DNA from 2 places in the Microbacterium sp. LB12 genome. Region 2 is predicted to be linked to the other one. Evidence: predicted binding sites of a transcription regulator. Region 2 holds the regulator's gene; the other holds the start of a gene.
What was found. The regulator LexA, encoded in region 2, represses DNA repair genes until DNA is damaged. The targets are predictions, from matches to a motif close to TCGAACANNTGTTCGA.

Region 1: WFM69_RS11545 (DUF222 domain-containing protein) is a predicted target of LexA. The motif match lies at 4,666-4,681, and genes of this name have one in related genera.

Annotation. Positions count from the first base shown of each region.
Region 1 is NZ_JBBCPF010000005.1:277,672-287,493, reverse strand. Features, by position in the region: partial or broken gene WFM69_RS11560 (ABC transporter permease) at 1-481, opposite strand, end outside; gene WFM69_RS11555 (ABC transporter permease) at 478-1,419, opposite strand; gene WFM69_RS11550 (ABC transporter substrate-binding protein) at 1,498-3,024, opposite strand; gene WFM69_RS11545 (DUF222 domain-containing protein) at 3,290-4,633, opposite strand; gene WFM69_RS11540 (DMT family transporter) at 4,858-5,226, shown strand; gene WFM69_RS11535 (DMT family transporter) at 5,223-5,546, shown strand; gene WFM69_RS11530 (aldo/keto reductase) at 5,551-6,513, opposite strand; gene WFM69_RS11525 (SDR family NAD(P)-dependent oxidoreductase) at 6,614-7,348, shown strand; gene WFM69_RS11520 (zinc-binding dehydrogenase) at 7,430-8,530, shown strand; gene WFM69_RS11515 (aldo/keto reductase) at 8,539-9,501, shown strand; gene WFM69_RS11510 (alpha/beta hydrolase) at 9,535-9,822, shown strand, end outside.
Region 2 is NZ_JBBCPF010000004.1:261,894-271,715, reverse strand. Features, by position in the region: gene hisH (imidazole glycerol phosphate synthase subunit HisH) at 1-114, opposite strand, end outside; gene hisB (imidazoleglycerol-phosphate dehydratase HisB) at 111-728, opposite strand; gene WFM69_RS09980 (histidinol-phosphate transaminase) at 725-1,810, opposite strand; gene WFM69_RS09975 (LysM peptidoglycan-binding domain-containing protein) at 1,874-2,242, opposite strand; gene lexA (transcriptional repressor LexA) at 2,534-3,220, shown strand; gene WFM69_RS09965 (hypothetical protein) at 3,236-3,640, opposite strand; gene WFM69_RS09960 (S9 family peptidase) at 3,698-5,566, shown strand; gene smpB (SsrA-binding protein SmpB) at 5,577-6,053, opposite strand; gene ftsX (permease-like cell division protein FtsX) at 6,117-7,031, opposite strand; gene ftsE (cell division ATP-binding protein FtsE) at 7,028-8,146, opposite strand; gene WFM69_RS09940 (DUF2510 domain-containing protein) at 8,329-9,483, shown strand; gene prfB (peptide chain release factor 2) at 9,538-9,822, opposite strand, start outside.

The sequences.
Region 1 (9,822 bases), on a different contig from region 2:
CCGTGGCCATCAGCAGCTCGAAGTTGTTGCGGCTGCCGGCGGCGACCACGAGCAGAATGATCATTCCGGGGATCGACTGGAGGGCGTCGCTGATCCACGTCGCGACACGGTCGAACGTGCCGCCGAAGTAGCCGGCGGCGACACCGGACGGCACGCCGATCACGAGGGCCGTCACGATCGTGATGAGCGCTCCCCACAGCGTCGTGCGGGTGCCGTAGATGAGCCGGCTCAGGATGTCTCGACCGGTCGAGTCGCCGCCCAGGAGGTGTTCCGGGCCGGGAGGGGCCTTGGCCGCGGCGAGGTCGACGAAGTTCGGGTCCATCGGTGCGAGCAGCGGCGCGAACACCCCGACGAGCACGATGAGCAGGAAGATCGCCAGCGGGATGTATCCGCCGGGGTGCCGGAGGAACCGGCGGAACAGGCTCGACCGTCGCTTCTGCGCCGCCCGGTCGAACGCGACCCGGATGTCTGTGGTGGTCATGCGACGCGCACCTTCGGGTTGATCCAGCCGAGCACGAGATCGAGCAGGAGGTTGATGAGGACGACGAAGACGATGGAGATCACGGTGATGCCGAGGAGCATCGGGATGTCGCCGTTCTGCGAGGACTGATTGGTGAGCTGGCCGAGGCCGGGGAGGCTGAAGATCTGCTCGACGACGATCGCCCCGGAGAGCAGTCCGACGAACATGAGCGCGATCACCGTGAGCGCGGCGGGCGAGGCGTTGCGCAGGATGTGCAGGTTGACCCTCGTGGCCGAGAGGCCACGGCTGCGGAGCGTGCGCACCCAGTCCTGACGGCTCTGCGCGATCACGGCATTGCGCAGCTGCTCGGACACGGCGACGATGCCGCCGAGGGCCAGCGAGACCGCGGGAAGCGTGATGGAGCGCAGCCAGCCGTCGACCGATTGCGTCGGCGGCACGTAGCCGACAGCCGGGAACCATTTGAGCTGCACCGCGAGCCACATGACGAGCACGAGGCTGACCCAGAAGCCCGGAAGGGCGAACAGGACGACCGAGATGCCCTTGATGATGCGGTCGAACCAGGTGCCGGGCCGGAGGCCGGTGATCATTCCGAAGGCGATGCCGACCACGGCGGTGATCAGCGTCGCGAACGTCACGACCGACAGGGTCACCGGGACCTTGATCGCGAGCTGGGCACTGACGGGCTGGAAGTTGCGCCACGAGACGCCGAAGTCGAGCAGTGCCGCGTGGGAGAGCCAGTCCCAGAACTGCACGAGGAGCGGACGGTCCAGACCGATCTTCTCGGCGAGGGCGGCCTGCTGGGCAGGACTGGCCGTCGTGCCCAGGAGTGAGGCGGTCGGGTCGCTGATCGCGAGATGCGCCAGGAAGAAGGTGCCGATCGAGACCGCGACGAGCAGCAGGATGCCGGACAGCACACGCTTCGCCGTGAACAGGAGCATGGGGACCTCTCGGGAGGTGGACGGGTCGGAGGGGGAAGGATTCCGGGGCGGCCGTGGTCGCGGCCGCCCCGGCGGGCGTCAGCCCTTCGTGATGTAGCGCAGTGTCGGGAACATCATCCCCACCACCGGCTGCAGCTGGATGCCGGGCGCCGTGTAGTAGATGTTGTTCGCCTGGTACCAGACCGACCACCACGCCTGGTCGACGAGGGCCTTGTTGAGCTCTTTGATGGCAGCGGTCTGCGCGTCGCCGCGCTCGGTCTGCACCTTCTCGACGAGCGGGGCGATGACCTCGTTCTTCGCGTAGTCGGGTTCGGGGTTGAACCACTGCACGCTGGTCACCTGCCGGGCGACGGTCGCGACGTCGTTGCCGTCCATCGCGAGGAACGAGATGAACATCGGGTAGTTCGGCGCGTTGAGCTGGTAGTCCGGCATCTGCATGTTGTCCCAGGTGACGGTCACGCCGATCTCGTTGAGCGCCTGCTCCGCGGAGGGCTTCCACATCTCGAAGATGGGAGACATGGGCATCGAGATCGCGAAGCCGTCGGGGTAGCCGCCTTCCGCCAGCAGCTTCTTCGCCGTGTCGATGTTGTAGGCGTAGGTCTCGTTGAGCGACGGGTCGTTGATCGTCCCGCCGTCGGGGAACACCTGGTTGGTGGCGACACCGGCACCGCTGCCCACGGCGGCGAGGATCGCCGCGCCATCGAAGGCGTAGTTCAGCGCCTGGCGCACTTCCAGCTTTCCGAGCGGTTCGCTCTTCGCCCCGGTGTGGTCGGTGATGACCAGGCCCGCCCAGCCGGAGACGCGCTCCGCGGTGTTCCAGCCCTGCTGCGTGGCCTGCTCGAGGTTGGCGACGTCGCCGTACTGCACGTTGATCTGGCCACTGAGCATCGCGTTGTGTCGGGCGGTGGCATCGGTGATCGGGAAGATCGCCAGCTCGGAGAACGGATAGGCCTTCGCGTCCCAGTGGTCGGCGGTCTTGGTGAAGTGGTACTCGGCACCGGCGACGCTCATCGTGCTGTCGAGGACGTACGGACCGGAACCGATCGGCTCGCTGCCCAGGGTGCCGGCTTCGATGGCTGCCGGCGAGGCGACATAGCTGCGACCGAGGCCCATGAAGTAGAGGATCGTGTCGTCGCGCTGCGTGAGAGCGATGCGGACGGTGTCATCGTCGACCTTGTCGAACGAGGCGACGTTGACGTAGGCCTCACCGGAGCGCGCCCCGGCCTTGAGGTACTCGAGGCTCGTGATCACGGCGTCGACATCGACCGGGGTGCCGTCGCTGAACACGGCGTCGGTGCGGATGTCGAGGTCGATGCTGAGGTCGTCGTCGGCGACGGTCCACGCGGTGGCGAGCGACGGGATCGGGTCGCCGTCGGCGTCGAGGGCGATCAGGGCGTCGTAGACGGCGGAGAGGTACGGGCCGTCGAACCCGATGTCGGCGAGCGAGGGGTCCCACGACGTGATGTCGAGGAAGTTCCCGATGTTGAGAGCATCGGGGCCTTCGCCGCCGCCGTCGGACGGCGAGGGCGTTGCGCTGCCGCTGCAGCTGGTGAGCGCCAGTGTCGCGGCAAGGGCCGCGGCGAGGGCGAGGGGCATTCGTTTCATGGTTCCTTCTCTCGGGTGCAGGGGTGGTGAAGAAGGTTCGAGGTGCCGCTGACCGGAGGCCGGATCCGACGTCACTTCGATGTGTCGTGCTGTTTAGTCTACAGATGTGGAAAAAGAGCGCAAGAGCGTTTCTCGCTCCCGAGGCGTGGGGTCATGCTCCGGGGCGCACCAGGCTTGTCCGAGCGCGCAGGCATCGCAATCCAGCGACACAGGCACCCGACGCGATCACGCGGCACCCTCAGGCGGGCACCCTCAGGCGGCACCCTCAGGCGGCGATGTCGAACCGCGCCCTGCCGCCCAGACGCGGGACGCGCGCCGGGTCGACCGACGCAGGGGGCACGAACCACACCCTCCCACGCCCATCCCCACCACCATCGATGCGCACATCCCACCCGTTGTCGTGGATGCGGTGATGGCAGGTCTCGCACAGCAGCACGCCGTTCGAGAGGTCCGTCGGCCCGTGATCTCGCTGCCACCATCGGATGTGGTGCGCCTTCGTCATCTCGGGTGGCAGGCCACACATGGCACAACCGCCATCCCTCTCCACCAGCGCCAACCGTTGCGCTCGCGTGAACAGGCGCTTCTCCCGCCCCGAGTCGAGCACTTCGCTCGCGGCGCCGAGCACGCACGGGATCACTCCACCGCCGGCGGCCATGCGCCGCGCGGCTCCGATGCTGATCGACTGCTCCATCCCGTCGATCTCGGCCGAGCCCGCGCCCGACTCCAGGTCGTCGAGGCTCATCCGCACCACGATCGTCGCCCCCGCCAGCGGCACCTTGGCATCGCACCCGAGCACGTGCGCGGCGAACACGGCGAGCGCATCGGCCTGAATCATCGGCACTGTGCGGCGATCCGCATCCGGCGCCTCCGGCACGGTCGAGCCTTTCCGCGCGGCGAACGCCGCCGTCACATATCCGCGAATCGCCGTCACCACGGGAGCGGCGGTCTCGGCATCGAGGACCGCATTCAGATGCACCATCCCGTCACGCTCATACACGGCGAGCGACCGCCGAGAACGCTGCTCGTCCAGTCGCGGCTCCACCCCATCGGGATCCAGCCACGCCTCCGCCCGCACGACCAGCTTCCGCACGTCGTCGAGCGCGAGCCCGGCCGCCTTCTCGACCAGCAGGCGCTCGGCCTCAGCGATACGCACCAGCCCCACCGCGACGCGACACCGGTCCAACAGGGCGATGACCACGGCCGCCGCCTGGGCGCTCAGCGTTCCCGCGCCGAGCGCCTCCCGCACCACCGGATACCTCGCCGGCAACGGCGCCCCCAGAAGATCCGCACGCGGCGCGACCGCTTCTCCCACCTTCACGAGCCGGGTCGCATCACCCCGCGAGACACCCACGGTGGCCGCGATCAACGTCGCCGGACTGCGGAAGCCCTGCTGCTTCGCGAGCCCATCGGGCCCCAGCTCGGGGCGGGACTCGCGAGAGATGCACGCGGCCACCTCGACGTGCACCGCATCCAGCCTCCGCTGCAGCACGCCGAGAGAGGAACTCACCGCGATCAGTTGCGCGCGCGACAGCTCGCCGGAGTCTTCAGCATCAGCCCACGCCGCATCGAGGCGGGACATCGCCTCGTGCAACACGGCCAACTTCGACATGACTCGATTCTACCGAGAATCACACCCGACTTTAGAAGATTTGTTCGAGAGATTCCGACATGCCACCATACCCGGAGCCTCGACGACACACGGCGTTCACCGGCAGCAGAGAGAATCGAAGACCTGCCCCACGGATGCACCGCTTCTCTCGATCGCCCCCCGACGAGGGAATCTGGCGCCCCCTCGGCACGTTTCCCTCCTCGAACCGCCACGAAAGGCACGCGATGACAGACCGCACGCGCCCGTCGGCATGGCCGCCACTGCTCCTCGCGATCGGCCTGGAGGTCACCGCGACACTCTCACTGCGCGCGGCCGAGGGGTTCACGCATCCGCTCTGGCTGATCGTCGTCGTGATCGGCTACACGGGCTCGCTGTGGCTGCTGTCGGTCGTGCTGGATCGCGGGATGGCGGTGGGCGTCGCGTACGGCATCTGGTCCGCGATCGGGGTCGTGCTCACCGCCGTGCTCGGCACCGTGCTGTTCGGCGAGGAGCTGGGGCCGATGCAGATCGTCGGCGTCGGCGTGATCGTGGTCGGCGTGCTGCTGGTCGAGCTCGGCTCGCATGAGCGCGCGTCGACCGAGGTCGCGTCATGACCTGGCTGCTGCTCGCCCTCGCGATCGCCAGCGAGGTGACCGCCACCCTGAGCCTGCGTGCCTCCGAAGGGCTTCGGCGCCGGCGCTGGATCCCGGTGATCGTCGTCGGCTACCTCGCGGCCTTCACGCTGCTCGGAACGATCCTCGCCCTGGGGATGCCGGTGGGGGTCGCCTACGGCATCTGGGCGGCTGCCGGTGTAGCCGTGACCGCGGTGCTCGGGCGCGTGATCTTCAAAGACCACTTCTCCCTCTTGATGGCGCTCGGCGTCGCCCTCATCGCGGCCGGCGTCGCGATGATCGAGTTCGGCGGCGCGCACTGAGCCCTCACCACACCCCGTCGGCCCGCACATCCCGGTCGACCCAGCATCCGGCGAGCGCCGCCCGCACCTCTGTGCCGTGGTCGCGCGCGAGTGCGAGCGCCGCGTGGTTCTCCTCCAACTGGGAGAGGCGTGAGGCGCCGAACAGCACGTTCGCGGTGGCGGGGTTCGACAGGCAGAAGGCGATGCCGAGCGCGGCGGGCGTCACACCGAACTCCCCCGCCACCCGCGCGACCTCGGGGTAGACCGCGGCGATCTGCTCGCGGATGCCGCCCACATCGGCGCCGATCTTGCGCTCGGGCATGCGCCCGGTGGCGAGGATGCCACCCTCGAACACGTCCGACGCCTGGAGTGTCAGCGTGCCGTCCGCGAACAGCGGACCGTAGGCGTCGCCCTCAGCCATCGACCTCCGGGCGATGCCGTACTTCAGCTGGGCGAACACCGGACCCGCCGCGCCCTGTTCCTCGGCCTGCGCGAGCGCCTCGCGCGTGTGCTCGACGCGCCAGTTGTTGATGCCCCAGGAGTCGACGAGCCCTTCCGCGATCAGCTCGTTCACGTCGGCGACGAGTCGCGGCAGGTCGGGGGCGTCGAGATAGTCCCCCACCACGAGAGTGTCGAACCGGTCGAGTCCTGCGCGTTGCAGCGACTCCACGAGCTGTGCACGGAACCCCTGGTTCGGCCAGTCCCACAGCCAGAGCTTGCCGCACAGCACGACGTCCCCGCGCGCGACGCCACTCGCCCGGAGCGCCTGCCCGAAGAGGATGTCGGTCTTCGAGTTCTCGGCATGCGGACCCATGTTGTAGTACGCGACGTCGAAGAAGCCGGCGTCCCCCTCGACGGCCCGGCGGATCAGCGCGACCGCCTCGTCGGCATCCATCCGGTCCCACGTGTTCCACGAGCCGAGGGCCAGCGGAGGCACGGGGAGTCCCGCAGGATTCAGGGACTTCCGGGGATATGTCGTTTCGGGCATGAAGGCTCCTTCGCCGTCTCGAGACACGGGGTTGTGTTTTTCTATGTTTGTAGAATATAACGGAGACACCCCTTCAGAACAGCCGTCAGTGAGGACGAACATGACCGCATCCCCCCGCCGCATCCTGGTCACCGGAGGCGCATCCGGCCTCGGTCGCGGCATCGCCGCCGCCTTCCGCGACGCGGGAGACGAGGTGTTCATCGGCGACGTGAACGCGGATGCCGCTGCCGCCGTGGCGGCCGAGATCGGAGCCACCGCCCTCACGCTCGACATCGGCGACGAGGCCTCCGTCCGAGCCGCCGCCGATCGCCTCGCCGCCGACGGCGGTATCGACGTGCTCGTCAACAACGCGGGCATCGTCGCGGGCGGCGGCACGCTCCAGGAGGTCCCGGTCGACGTCGTGGATGCGGCTCTTCGGGTCAACGTGCGCGGCACGTTCCTCATGCTGCGGGTGTTCGGCGCCCTGCTCGCCGAGGCCGGTCACGGCTCGATCGTCAACATCTCCTCCATCGGCGCACGCCAGCCCACCCCCGGTCTCGGTCACTACGAGGCGACCAAGGCCGCGGTGGACGCCCTCACCCGCACCGCCGCTATCGAACTCGCCGCTTCCGGCGTGCGCGTCAACGCCGTCGCTCCCGGTCCCGTGCTCACACCGCTGACCGCCGACTTCGCCTCGAACCCGGAGGCGCGCGCGGCATGGGAGTCGCGCATCCCCCTCGGCTCGATCGCCGAGGTCGACCAGATCACCCCGCTCGTGCTGTTCCTCGCGAGCGATGCCGCCAGCCACATCACCGGAGTGTCCGTCGCCGTCGACGGCGGCCAGCTCCTGGTCTGACGCGGGATCGATTCCACCCCTTCCCGCCCCTTCCCAGGCCCCTTTTCCGATCCGCCATCCGCCCGCGACTGGAGAATCCGCATGCCACTCCCCACCACCACCCGCGCCGCCGTGCTCACCGCGCACGGCGAACCGCTCGCCCTGCAGGACCTCCCGCTCCCCGCCGAGATCGAACCCGGCGCCGCCCTCGTGCGCATCGCCTGCACCACGCTGTGCGGCACCGACATCGAGATCTGGGAGGGGCGGATGACCTTCCCCGGCATGCTCCCGATGGTGCTCGGCCACGAGATGGTCGGTGAGATCGTCGCCACCGGACCGGACACGAAGGACGCCCTCGGACGTCCGCTCTCCCCCGGCGACCGCATCGGCTGGTCCGAGTCGACCTGCGGCGAGTGCTACGGCTGCGTGGTGCTGCGCGAGCCCGTCGCCTGTTCGCATCGCGGGTACGGCTTCCTGCAGCGCGCCGACGTGCACCCCTTCGCCACCGCGGGCCTCGCGGAGTACGCCTACGTGACCCCCGGTGCGGCGAAGCTGCTGCTCCCGTCATCCGTCAAGGACACCTGGGCCTCGATGGCCGGATGCGCGGCCAAGACCGTCCTGCGGGCGTTCGAGCGGGCAGGACGCATCCGTCCGGGCTCGAGCGTGGTCGTGCAGGGCGCGGGTGCGCTGGGCATCTTCGCCACGGCCGTCGCGAAGATCTCCGGCGCGGGCCAGGTCGTGACGGTCGGCGCCCCCGCGTCGCGCCTGGAACTCGCCGGCCGCTTCGGCGCCGACGCGGTCGTCGACTTCCGCGATGGTCCGGTCGTCGACCAGGTCCTGGCGCTGACGGGAAGCCGCGGTGCCGACCACGTCTTCGACTTCGCCGGCGCTCCGAGCGTCGGGCCCGACGCGATCGCGATTGCCGCCCAGCGCGGCACCGTCACGATCGTCGGGTCGACCGGACCCGCGGGCGACGGCTTCCCGATCAGCAGCATCATGGGCAAGGAGCTCACCGTCGTCGGCTCGCTCAACGGCGACATCTCCGACTACGCGCGCGCGATCGACTTCTTCACCGCGTTCGCCGACCGATTCCCCTGGGACGACCTCTTCAGCGAGCCGGTCGGTCTCGCCGAGGCGTCGTCGAAGATCGCCCACATGCACCACCTCGATGAGGTCAAGGCCGTCATCGACCCGAGACGGTGAGGACTCCCATGACCACTCCCCTCCTGCCCCTCCGCGAGATCGGCCGCAGTGGCATCGACGCCTCGCTGTTCTCGCTCGGCTCCTGGCACACCTACGACCGGATGGACTTCGCCGACGCGGTCTCCATGCTCCGCGAAGCAGTCGACCGCGGCGTGAACCTGTTCGACGTCGGCGTGTACTCCGCCCCGGGCGCACCGCCCGTCTTCACGGATGTCATCTTCTCCGCGATGGTGCGCGCCGCAGGACTTCGCCGCGACGAGTGGCTGCTGTCGTCGAAGCTGTGGCTCGAGGCGTTCGGCGACGACGGTTTCCGCCCGCAGCTGGAGAACGCCCTGACACGCGTCGGGGTGGAGCACGCCGACCTCGTGATCCTCGGCGACCTGCGCCGTGACGACCTCGACCTGCGCGACCTCGTGCTCGACCTCGCCCGGCTCGCGGAGGCCGGTCTGATCCGCGCGTGGGGAGTGAACAACTGGTCGGCGTCGAGCATCCAGGCGCTGATGGACATCGCGTCCGCAGAGGGTGTCGCCGGCCCGCAGATCGCCCAGCTCAAGTACAGCGTCTCCCGACGTTCGATCCCCGACGGCGAACCGTTCGCGCGCCTCTGGGAGCAGGGGCTGGCCCTGCAGGCCTCCGACTGCCTGGAGGGCGGTGTGCTGGCCGGGAAGATCAGAGGCGACCGGCAGATCGGACGCGACCCGGGTGACATCCGGGAGCGGATCATCGCGGACGTGCCGGCCTTCGCCGACCTCGCCTCCTCGCTCGCCGTCTCACCCGCGCAGCTCGGGATCGCGTTCACGCTCACGCATCCGGCTCTCACGACCACGCTGTTCGGCGCATCGAGCATCGAACAGCTGCGCGCGAATCTCGACGCCGCAGCCCTGGTCGACCGCGTCGGCGCCGAGGAGCTGCGCCGCCTCGTCGAACCGTTCTGGGCCGACGAAGGGGTCGTCGATCCCGAAGGCCCCTGACCCCCGCTCCCCCACACCGCTGCAAGGAGAACCATGACCACCACCGCCGTCGGACACCCGACCGTCACGCCCGTGCCCTTCGATCCCGAGGTGCAGGCCGTGCTCGACGAGCTCGCGAAGAACCCGCAGCCCGCCCTCACCCGTGACACCCTTCCACGCGAGGGCGTCGACCGGATGTTCCCCGACAACGACACGGTCATCGCCGGCCGCGACATCGAGTGGGCGGACCGCGTCATCCCCGGTCCTGACGGCGCGCCCGACATCGAGATCACGGTGTTCCGCCCGACCGGCACGCGCGGCGATGTGCTCCCCGGGTTCGTG
Region 2 (9,822 bases):
GCTCCGGTCGCGGGTCAGGATCGCATCGGCTCCGGCGGCCACGAGCGCCTTGACCGCCGAGTGGACGTTGCCCGACTCGTAGTCGAAGACCGCGACGCGAGGAGTTCCGGTCACAGCGCGCCCTTGGTGGACGGGATGCCGTCGACCAGCGGGTCGAGCGCCTTGGCCTGACGGAACGCGCGGGCGAACGCCTTGTACTCGGCCTCGGCGATGTGGTGCGGATCACGGCCGCCGAGGACCCGCACGTGCACGGTCAGCGCCGCATTGAACGTGATGGCCTCGAACGAGTGACGCACCAGCGAACCGGTGAAGTGCCCGCCGATGAGGTGGTGCTCGAAGCCCGCCGGCTCCCCGGTGTGCACGAGGTACGGGCGCCCCGAGATGTCGACGACGGCCTGTGCGAGCGCCTCGTCGAGCGGTACCAGTGCGTCGCCGTAGCGCGAGATGCCCGACTTGTCGCCCAGTGCCTCGAGGATCGCCTGCCCCAGCACGATCGAGACGTCTTCGACGGTGTGGTGCGCATCGATGTTCGTGTCACCCGAGGCGCGGACCGTCAGATCGGTCAGCGAGTGCTTGGCGAAAGCAGTGAGCATGTGGTCGAAGAACGGCACCGAGGTGTCGATGCGGCTCGCACCGGTGCCGTCGAGGTTGAGCTCGAGTTCGACGGTGGACTCCAACGTGCTGCGGACGCGGCTCGCGGTGCGCGGGGTCGGTACGGGGGTGCTCATGATGCCGATCCTATCGAGGCCAGGGCGTCCAGGAATGCGGTGGTCTCGGCCTCGGTACCCGCGCTCACGCGCAAGTGCCCGGGGATGCCCACATCGCGCACGAGCACCCCGCGGTCGTAGAGCTTCTGCCAGGTCGCACGGGGGTCGGCGACGCCGCCGAACAGGACGAAGTTCGACCACGACTCGTGCGGCGTGTAGCCGAGCGCTTCAAGGGTCGCGGTGATGCGATCGCGCTGCTCGACGATCTCCTCCACCATGCCCAGCATCACGTCGGCGTTGCGCAGTGCCGCGACGGCGGCCGCCTGGGTGAGCGCACTCAGGTGATAGGGCAGGCGCACGAGGCGCAGGGCATCGATGAAGGCAGGATCTGCGGCGAGATAGCCGACGCGCGCCCCGGCGAAGGCGAAGGCCTTGCTCATGGTGCGCGAGACGGCGAGACGCGGGCGCCCCTCGAGCAGCGTCAGCGCGGACGGCGCGTCGTGAGGCGCGAACTCCTGATAGGCCTCATCGACGATGACGACGCCCCGGGACGCCTCATAGACCGCTTCGACGACATCGAGCCCGAGCGGTGTTCCCGTCGGGTTGTTCGGCGAGCACAGGATGATCACGTCGGGGTCGGCGTCGCGCACCTGCTCCGCTGCCTCGTCGGCGGTGATCGTGTAGTCGGGCTGTCGGGTCCCAGCAACCCAGCGCGCACCGGTCCCCTGTGCGATCAGCGGATACATCGAGTAGGTCGGCGCGAACCCGAACGCCGTGCGCCCTGGACCACCGAATGCCTGGAGGATGTGCTGCAGCACCTCGTTGGAACCGTTGCCCGCCCAGATCTGATCGGCGGAGAGGCCGTGCCCGAGGTACCCGGCGAACGCCTCCCGGAGTGCGGTGAACTCACGATCCGGGTAGCGGTTGACATCTCGGATCGCCACCGCGATGTCGTCGAGGATGTCGCTCGCCACGGCATCCGGGACCGGATGCGTGTTCTCGTTCACGTTGAGCGCGATCGGAAGCGGCGCCTGCGGAGCGCCATAGGGCGTCAATCCGCGAAGATCGTCACGTAGCGGAAGATCGTTGAGGGAGAGGGTCACCCTTCCCATGCTAGGCCGCGACCACCTGACCGCTGCACACGTTGCGGCGCGCGACGCCGATGATCAGTTCGTGTACTGAGCCGGAATCGCGAGCCGCTGCCCGATCTGGAGCTCGCCGCCGCGCAGCAGGTTCATGCGGCTGATCTCGCCGATGACGTCGCGCGGGTCCGCATCGGGTGCCACCGAGGTCGCGATCGACCACAGCGTGTCACCCGGCATGACCGTGACGGTCTCGACACTCACGGCCGCGGTGTCTGCTCCGGAGGCGATTGCGCTGCCACCGCTGATCGCGGCGAAGGCGATCCCGATGGCGAGCGGCACGGAGGCGAGGGCGAGCAGCACAGCACGGCCGCGCGCCGTCAACCGCAGTCGCGTCGCCGGACGTGCCGGTGCCGGGATGACTGCCGCGGTGCTGAAGCTGATGCTGCTCATGTGGTGCTCCTTAGCCTGTCCCGGAGCCGTGAAGCCACCGGGGAAGTTGGCGTAGCGTTCGCATCCGCGACTCGGCCGGGAGCCGTTGATGCGAAGCTACTTACCGAAGATATCTTCGAGTTCGAACATCTGTCAAGTATTCTTCGAAACCACACCCGGAAATCAGCCCGACACGCTCGAACAGATCTTCCAGATCGGCCCGAATCTCGGATACGGTTTCGATAAGGACACCCCACCACGGGCCACCGACATTCGAAGAGCGACGTCGGGATCACGCACTGAAGGAGCACCATGAGCGAGAACTCTGCCCCCGAGTCGGAGGCTCCGCGGACGCGCCGTCGCAAGAGCCTGAGTGCGAAGCAGATGGCGATCCTCGAGGTCATCCAGAACTCGATCGCGAACCATGGTTACCCGCCGAGCATGCGCGAGATCGGCGATGCAGTCGGCCTCAAGTCGCTCTCCAGCGTGACCCACCAGCTCGGCCAGCTCGAGCTCAGCGGGTACCTGCGGCGCGACCCTGGCAAGACCAGGGCGATGGAAGTGCTCATCGACCTGCCCGGCAGCAGCACCGAGAACCCCGCCGACGTCGCGACCCCCGTCGGCGACGCCGCACTCGTTCCGCTGGTCGGGCGCATCGCCGCCGGCGTGCCGATCACGGCTGATCAGCAGGTCGAGGAGATCTTCCCGCTCCCCCGCCAACTGGTCGGCAAGGGCGATCTGTTCATGCTCAAGGTCAGCGGTGAGTCGATGATCGACGCCGCGATCTGCGACGGCGACTGGGTCGTCGTGCGATCGCAGAACAGTGCCGAGAACGGCGAGATCGTGGCCGCGATGCTCGATGGCGAGGCGACGGTCAAGGTCCTGCGTCGCCGCGACGGCCACACCTGGCTGCTCCCCCGCAACTCCGCGTTCGAGCCCATCCTCGGCGACGAGGCCGTGATCCTCGGCAAGATCGTCGCGGTGCTGCGCGCGGTCTGAGCCGCCGCGGCGACGCTATGCCGTCGCGCCGTCTGTCGGGTGAGCGTTCAGCCGACGGATGGCGACGACCTGGCTCACCGCGAACAGCGCGACCTCGCACGCGACGGCCAGCACGGCGATCACGACGAGTGCGCTCGATGCCGTGAACGACGCCGCGGCGATGAGCACGCTCGCGAGGATGTTGACGCACAGCACGAGCCGGAGCGCTGACCGCAATCGTGTGCGGGCCACCATCCAGAGCACGAGCGCCGACCAGCCGACGACGACGAGCCCCACCACGGTCAGCAGTAGTGCAGGGAGCGCGATCACCGTCGCGAGCTGAGGCGCGACGACCGCGACGAACGCGCCGAGGATCAGACAGTAGACAGCGTCGAGGCGGAGGCTCCAGCTGCCGATCGCGCGGCCTGTCATGCGGCTCATGACCCCAGTCTTCCATCGCGTGCGATGCCGCGTGTGATCCGCCCATAGGCTCGATGCATGTCGTCGTCTCCGTACGGTTCCTGGTCCTCGTCCTTCTCCCCCGCGTCCGTCGCGGCATCCTCACCGCGCATCGACGGCGCACGGTTCGTCGGCACGGAGATCTGGTGGGGCGAGTCGGTGCCCTCCCAGAAGGGGCGGGTGACGGTGCGGAGCTCTTCCGGGGCCGAGATCCTGCCCGCGCCGTGGAGCGCCCGCTCGCGCGTGCACGAGTACGGCGGAGGCGCCTGGACCGCGGACCACGCGGGCACACTGTACTTCGTGGACGCGGGCGACCAGCGGGTGCACCGGATGGTGCGGGGCGCGGAGCCCGTGCCTCTCACAGCATCCGGCCCTGCGCATGGGGGCCTGCGGGTGCAGGGCGGTCGTCTGCTGGCCGTGCGGGAGGATCTCGCCACGACGCCGCACACGCGCGCGATCATCGAGATCCCTCTCGACGGGTCCGCAGCGGACGATCCCTCCGCGATCCGGGTGATCGCGCGGGGCGAGGGCTTCTACGCGCATCCGGCCCTGTCTCCGGACGGGACCCGCGCGGCGTGGGTCGCCTGGAATCGCGGCCGGATGCCCTGGGAGGAGGCGCACCTGCAGGTGGGCGCACTCGACGGCGGGCAGCCGCAGACGGTCCGCTCCCGCGCGGCACTGCAACCGGAATGGATCAGCGATTCCGACCTGGTCTTCGCCGACGACCCGGACGACCGCTGGGGGCTGTACCGCGTGACGCTCGACGGCGTCGCACCCGTCGCCGCACCGCGGCCGATCGCGCCCGCCGACGCCGACACCGGCTACGGGCTCTGGGTGCTCGGCAACCGTTGGTTCCGTCCACTCGACGACGGCCGGATCGTCGCGGTGCGCACGAATGGCCGCGACGCCGTCGTGATCATCGACCCCGACGGCACCGTGCGCCCGATCGACGTCCCCGCCGACGGCCACGTGAGCGTGGATGACGTGGACGGGAGCCGCGTGCTCCTCTCCGGCAACGGCTCACGCGTGGATCCGGGGCTGTGGTGCGTCGATGTCGACTCCGGAGACGTGGTCGCGGTGCGCGGCGGCGCGGAGGTCGATCCGCACTGGATGCCGCCCGCTGTCTCGATCGAGGTAGAGGGGCCGCACGGCGCCGTACACGCCTTCGCCTATCCCCCGGCACATCCGGAGGCCACCGCACCCGACGGCGAGCTCCCGCCCTACGTCGTGCTCGTGCACGGCGGACCCACAGCGCATGTCACCGGGGCCTCCTCCGCGTCGATCGCGTTCTACACGAGCCGCGGCATCGGCGTGCTCGACGTCAACTACGGCGGATCCACCGGCTACGGACGCGCGTATCGCGAGCGGCTCGACGGGCAGTGGGGCGTCGTGGACGTCGACGACGTGATCGCTGCGGCGACGGGGCTGGCGGACGCCGGACTCGCCGACCCCGCCCGCATCGCGATCCGCGGCGGCTCGGCGGGCGGGTGGACCGTGCTCTCGGCACTCGTGCGCGGCGGCGCGTTCGCGGTCGGCATCAGCCGCTACGGCGTCGCCGATCTGCGGATGCTCGTCGCGGAGACGCACGACTTCGAAGCCTCGTACATCGACGGGCTGGTCGGGCCGCTGCCGGAGTACGAGCAGCTGTACATCGAACGCTCGCCGCTCACCCACACCGACCGCATCGACGTCCCCGTACTGCTGCAGCAGGGTGGCGAGGACCGCGTGGTGCCGCCGTCCCAATCCGAGGCCATCCGTGACGCTCTCGCGGCTCGCGGAGTCGACCACGAGTACGTGCTGTATCCCGCCGAAGGACACGGCTTCCGCAGCGCCGAGACGATCGTCGACGCACTGGACCGCGAACTGCGGTTCCTCGGCCGGGTGTTCGGATTCGAACCGCGGCTGTGACCGTCCGGCGCTACTCGCCCATGCGGTTGCGCAGGCGCATGGCGCGGTCCGCCTCGCGGGTGTCCTGACGCTCACGCAAGGTCTGGCGCTTGTCGTACTCGCGCTTGCCCTTCGCGAGGGCGATCTCGACCTTCGCGCGCCCGTCGGAGAAGTACAGCTTGAGCGGGATCAGGGTGTATCCCCCCGCCGAGACGGCGTGCGCGATCTTCGCGATCTCTTCGCGATGCAGCAGCAGCTTGCGGATGCGCTTCGCCGAGTGATTCGTCCAATGCCCCTGCGAGTACTCCGGGATGTGCACGGAGTCGAGGAAGACCTCGTTGCCCTTGACGAACGCGTAGCCGTCGCTGAGGTTGGCGCGCCCCTGGCGCAGTGACTTGACCTCGGTGCCGGTGAGCACCATCCCCGCCTCGTACGACTTCTCGATCGTGTAGTCGTGACGTGCGCGACGATTGGTCGCGACGACCTTCTCTCCGCGTTCCCTGGGCATGATGCTCTCCTGTTGCCGTGATGAGCCCGATCGATCGATCCGACCGAGCAGCCTTTCAGGCTATCAGGTACGGAGCCAGCGCCGGATCGCGAATCCGGCCGACAGCGCGGCGAGCACGACGCCGATCCCGATCAGAACCGGTACAACGAGCACGGCATCCTGCATGGTCACCCACGTGGTGATGAAAGGGACGCGCCCGCGGAGGTAGCCGTTCACGCCGAAGTGCATGCCGGCGACGACTGCGGCGCTCGCCAGCGCCGAGCCGAGGAAGGCCGCGAACACGCCTTCCAGGACGAACGGAGTCTGGATGAAGCGGTTCGAGGCGCCGACCAGCCGCATGATGCCGATCTCCTTGCGTCGTGCGTACGCCGACAATCGGATCGTCGTGGCGATCAGCAGGGTCGCGGCGATCAGCATGAGCACGGCGATGCCGACGGCGATGTACGTGGCGACCGTGAGCGCCGAGAACAGCGGTTCGAGGTACTGGAGCTGGTCCTTCACCTGCTCCACGCCCGCCTGACCGCTGAATGCTTCGGCGAGTACCTGCGACTGCCCGGGATCCTTCATCGTGACGAAGAACACCTCGAAAGCCTGGTCCGGGGTGAGCACGCTCGCCTGTTCGGCGCCGAGCTGATCGACGAGCTTGGCGTAGGTCTCTTCCTTGGTGTCGAACGTCATCGAGCTGATGAGAGGCTTGAGCGCGTCTCCTTCGAGCTGCGCGCGGACGGCGTCGACCTGCTCTTCGCTCGCCGCGCCGTCGATGCAGGTCTCGGACTCGGACACCGCGGAGCACATGTACACGGCGACCTGCGCCCGTTCGGCCCAGTATCCGCGCATCACTCCGATCTGGCCCTGCATCAGGATCGCCGCTCCCACGAAGGTCAGCGAGACGAATGTGACGAGCACGACGGAGATCACCATCGAGATGTTGCGTCGGAGCCCACCCAGGGCCTCCGTGAGGATCAGACCGATTCTCATGAGGTCGGGCCCACTTCCTCGTCGTCCTCGTCGGACAGACCGAGACGATCCGCGACGCCCAGCTCGGCGACGTCCACGGTCGGCAGCGTGATCGGATGCGTCCGGAGTCGGACGACCCCCGGAGGCTCGACGACTGCGGGCTCGACGACCGCGGGAGGTTCCACGACCGCCGGCTCCACCGGCGGCTCGACGAGAGCCGGCTCAGCGGTGACGGGGGGCTCGACCGTGCGCGGAGCCGGAGGGACCACGGCTTCCTCCTCCGCGCCGGCCACGGAGCCTGCAGCCTTGCGCTGCGAGCTGAGCTCCTCGGCGAGGGCAGCACGCACCACGGAGAGATCGGCGGTCTGGCGCTGCACCTCCTGCACGGCGGTGAGCGCCGCAGCCGCAGCCGCACCGCGCACCTCCTCCGGCGCCAGGCGCGGGATGTTCGAGGTGTCGCCGTAGCCACCGTGCACCTCGTCGCGGACCATCTCGCCTTCGCGCAGCTCGATGACGCGACGCTGCATCTGATCGACGAAGCCCGCCTCGTGCGTGGCCATGAGGACCGTGGTACCGCCCGCGTTGATGCGGGCGAGCAGCTGCATGATGTCGACCGAGGTCGCGGGGTCGAGGTTTCCGGTGGGCTCATCGGCGAGCAGCACCTGCGGTCGGTTCACGAGCGCACGCGCGATCGCGACGCGCTGCTGCTCACCACCGGAGAGCTCGTGCGGCATGCGCTTCTGCTTGCCGTCGAGGCCGACGAGGGCAAGCACCTCGGGCACAGCCTGCTGGATGAAGCCGCGGGAGGAGCCCGTCACCTGCAGCGTGAACGCCACGTTCTGGTAGACGGTCTTCGACGGCAGCAGTCGGAAGTCCTGGAACACCGAGCCGATGTGGCGCCGGAAGTACGGCACTTTGCGGTTGGCGAGCGTGCGCAGATCGCGACCGAGCACGGCGATCCGACCAGCGGTCGGGACGTCTTCGCGCAGGATCAGGCGCAGACAGGAGGACTTGCCGGAGCCGGAGGCGCCGACGAGGAAGACGAACTCCCCGCGCTGCACCTCGAAGTCGACACCGGAGAGGGCGGGCTTCGACGTCCCGCGGTAGCGTTTCGTGACGTTCTCGAACCGAATCATGGCGATTCGAGCCTAAGCGCGGGTTCCGTCGTGGACGCGAGCGACACCCCGAGCGGCGCGTCCGCCTCGCGAACGGGTCACATCGCCCCGTGCTGACACCGTTTCCGCGGCCGCACCCACTGCTATACATGGAGATGCTGGTCGCACCGAGGGGTGCGGCCGAACGTGTGCGAGGGAGACCCATGACGACGCCCGCCGGTTGGTACGACGACGGATCCGGCCGACAGCGCTGGTGGGACGGCCAGCAGTGGACGGAGCACGTGGTCACCGCCCCGCACTCCGACGCTGAGACGGCCTCGGCATCGGCATCGCCCATCGAGGCGGACATCGAGCAGGCGAGCGAACCGGTCGTCGAGCAGAGCACGATCCCGGCTGTCGAACCGACCTCGCCCGTGCCGTCCGCACCCGACACCGATACCGCGACACCGGCAGCCATCCCCGCTGCCGAGCCCGCCCCCTTCGCACCGCCGTACATGCTGGCGTCGACGACCTCGGCGGACCAGTCGAGCCCCTCGGGCTCCGCCTACCCGACCGCGCCCGGGTATCCCGCCGCGCCCGGTTATCCCGCCGCTCAGGGTTACCCGCCGGCGCAGGGCACCCCGTGGCCCGCGCAGGCGGTGCCCCCCGCACCGGCCGCCTTCCCCGTCGTCGGCGTCATCGGCCTTGTGGCGGTCGTCATCGGTGTCGTGTGCGCGTGCATCCCCGCGATCGCCATCGTGGGATGGGGCATCTTCGCCCTGGGAATCGTGCTGTCGATCGTCTCCCTGTTCCTGCGCGGTCGGAAGTGGCCGGGCATCACCGGCCTGGGCGTCGGCGCCGTCGGTGCCGTTCTGGCGATCGCCGTGTCCCTGCTGGTGGGCATCGCATCGTCCGCCGAGGACGGCGGCGTGCCGTTCGCGGTTCCGACGGAGCGTCCGACCACGGAGGGCCCCGCCGCCCCGACCGATCCCGCCGACATCGAGGGGGCGGAGATGACCGCCTTCGCCGACCTCCGCGTGGGCGATTGCCTCCCGTTCGTCGACTACACCGACGTCGACGCGGTCTATGAGCTTCCCGTGGTGCCATGCGACGAGCCGCACAGCGACGAGGTCTACTTCATCTTCGACCTGGACGGCACCGACTTCCCGGGAGACACCGCCGTCAACGAGGCGGCCTGGGACGGCTGCCTCGCGGAGTTCGAGTCGTTCGTCGGCGTCTCCTACGACCAGTCCGAACTCGACTTCTACTACTACCAGCCGACGAAGTCCACCTGGATCCGCTCGGGCGACCGCACCGTGCAGTGCATCGTGTTCAGCTACGACGACATCACCGGCACCCTCCGCGACGCGGGGTACTGATTCCTGAAGAGACGAGAAAGGCCCCGGATCGCTCCGGGGCCTTTCTTCGTGGTCTCAGTCCTCGATCTTGCGCTTGCGCCAGCGGATGCCCGCCGAGATGAAGTCGTCGAGGTCGCCGTCGAACACCGCGGCGGGGTTGCCGGACTCCTGACCGGTGCGCAGGTCCTTCACCAGCTGCTGACCGTAGAGGAAGTACGAGCGCATCTGGTCGCCCCAGCTCGCGGTGATGTTGCCCGCGAGCTCCTTCTTCTTCGCCGCTTCCTGCTCCTTCTGCAGCAGCAGGAGGCGGGTCTGCAGCACGCGCATCGCGGCCGCACGGTTCTGGATCTGCGACTTCTC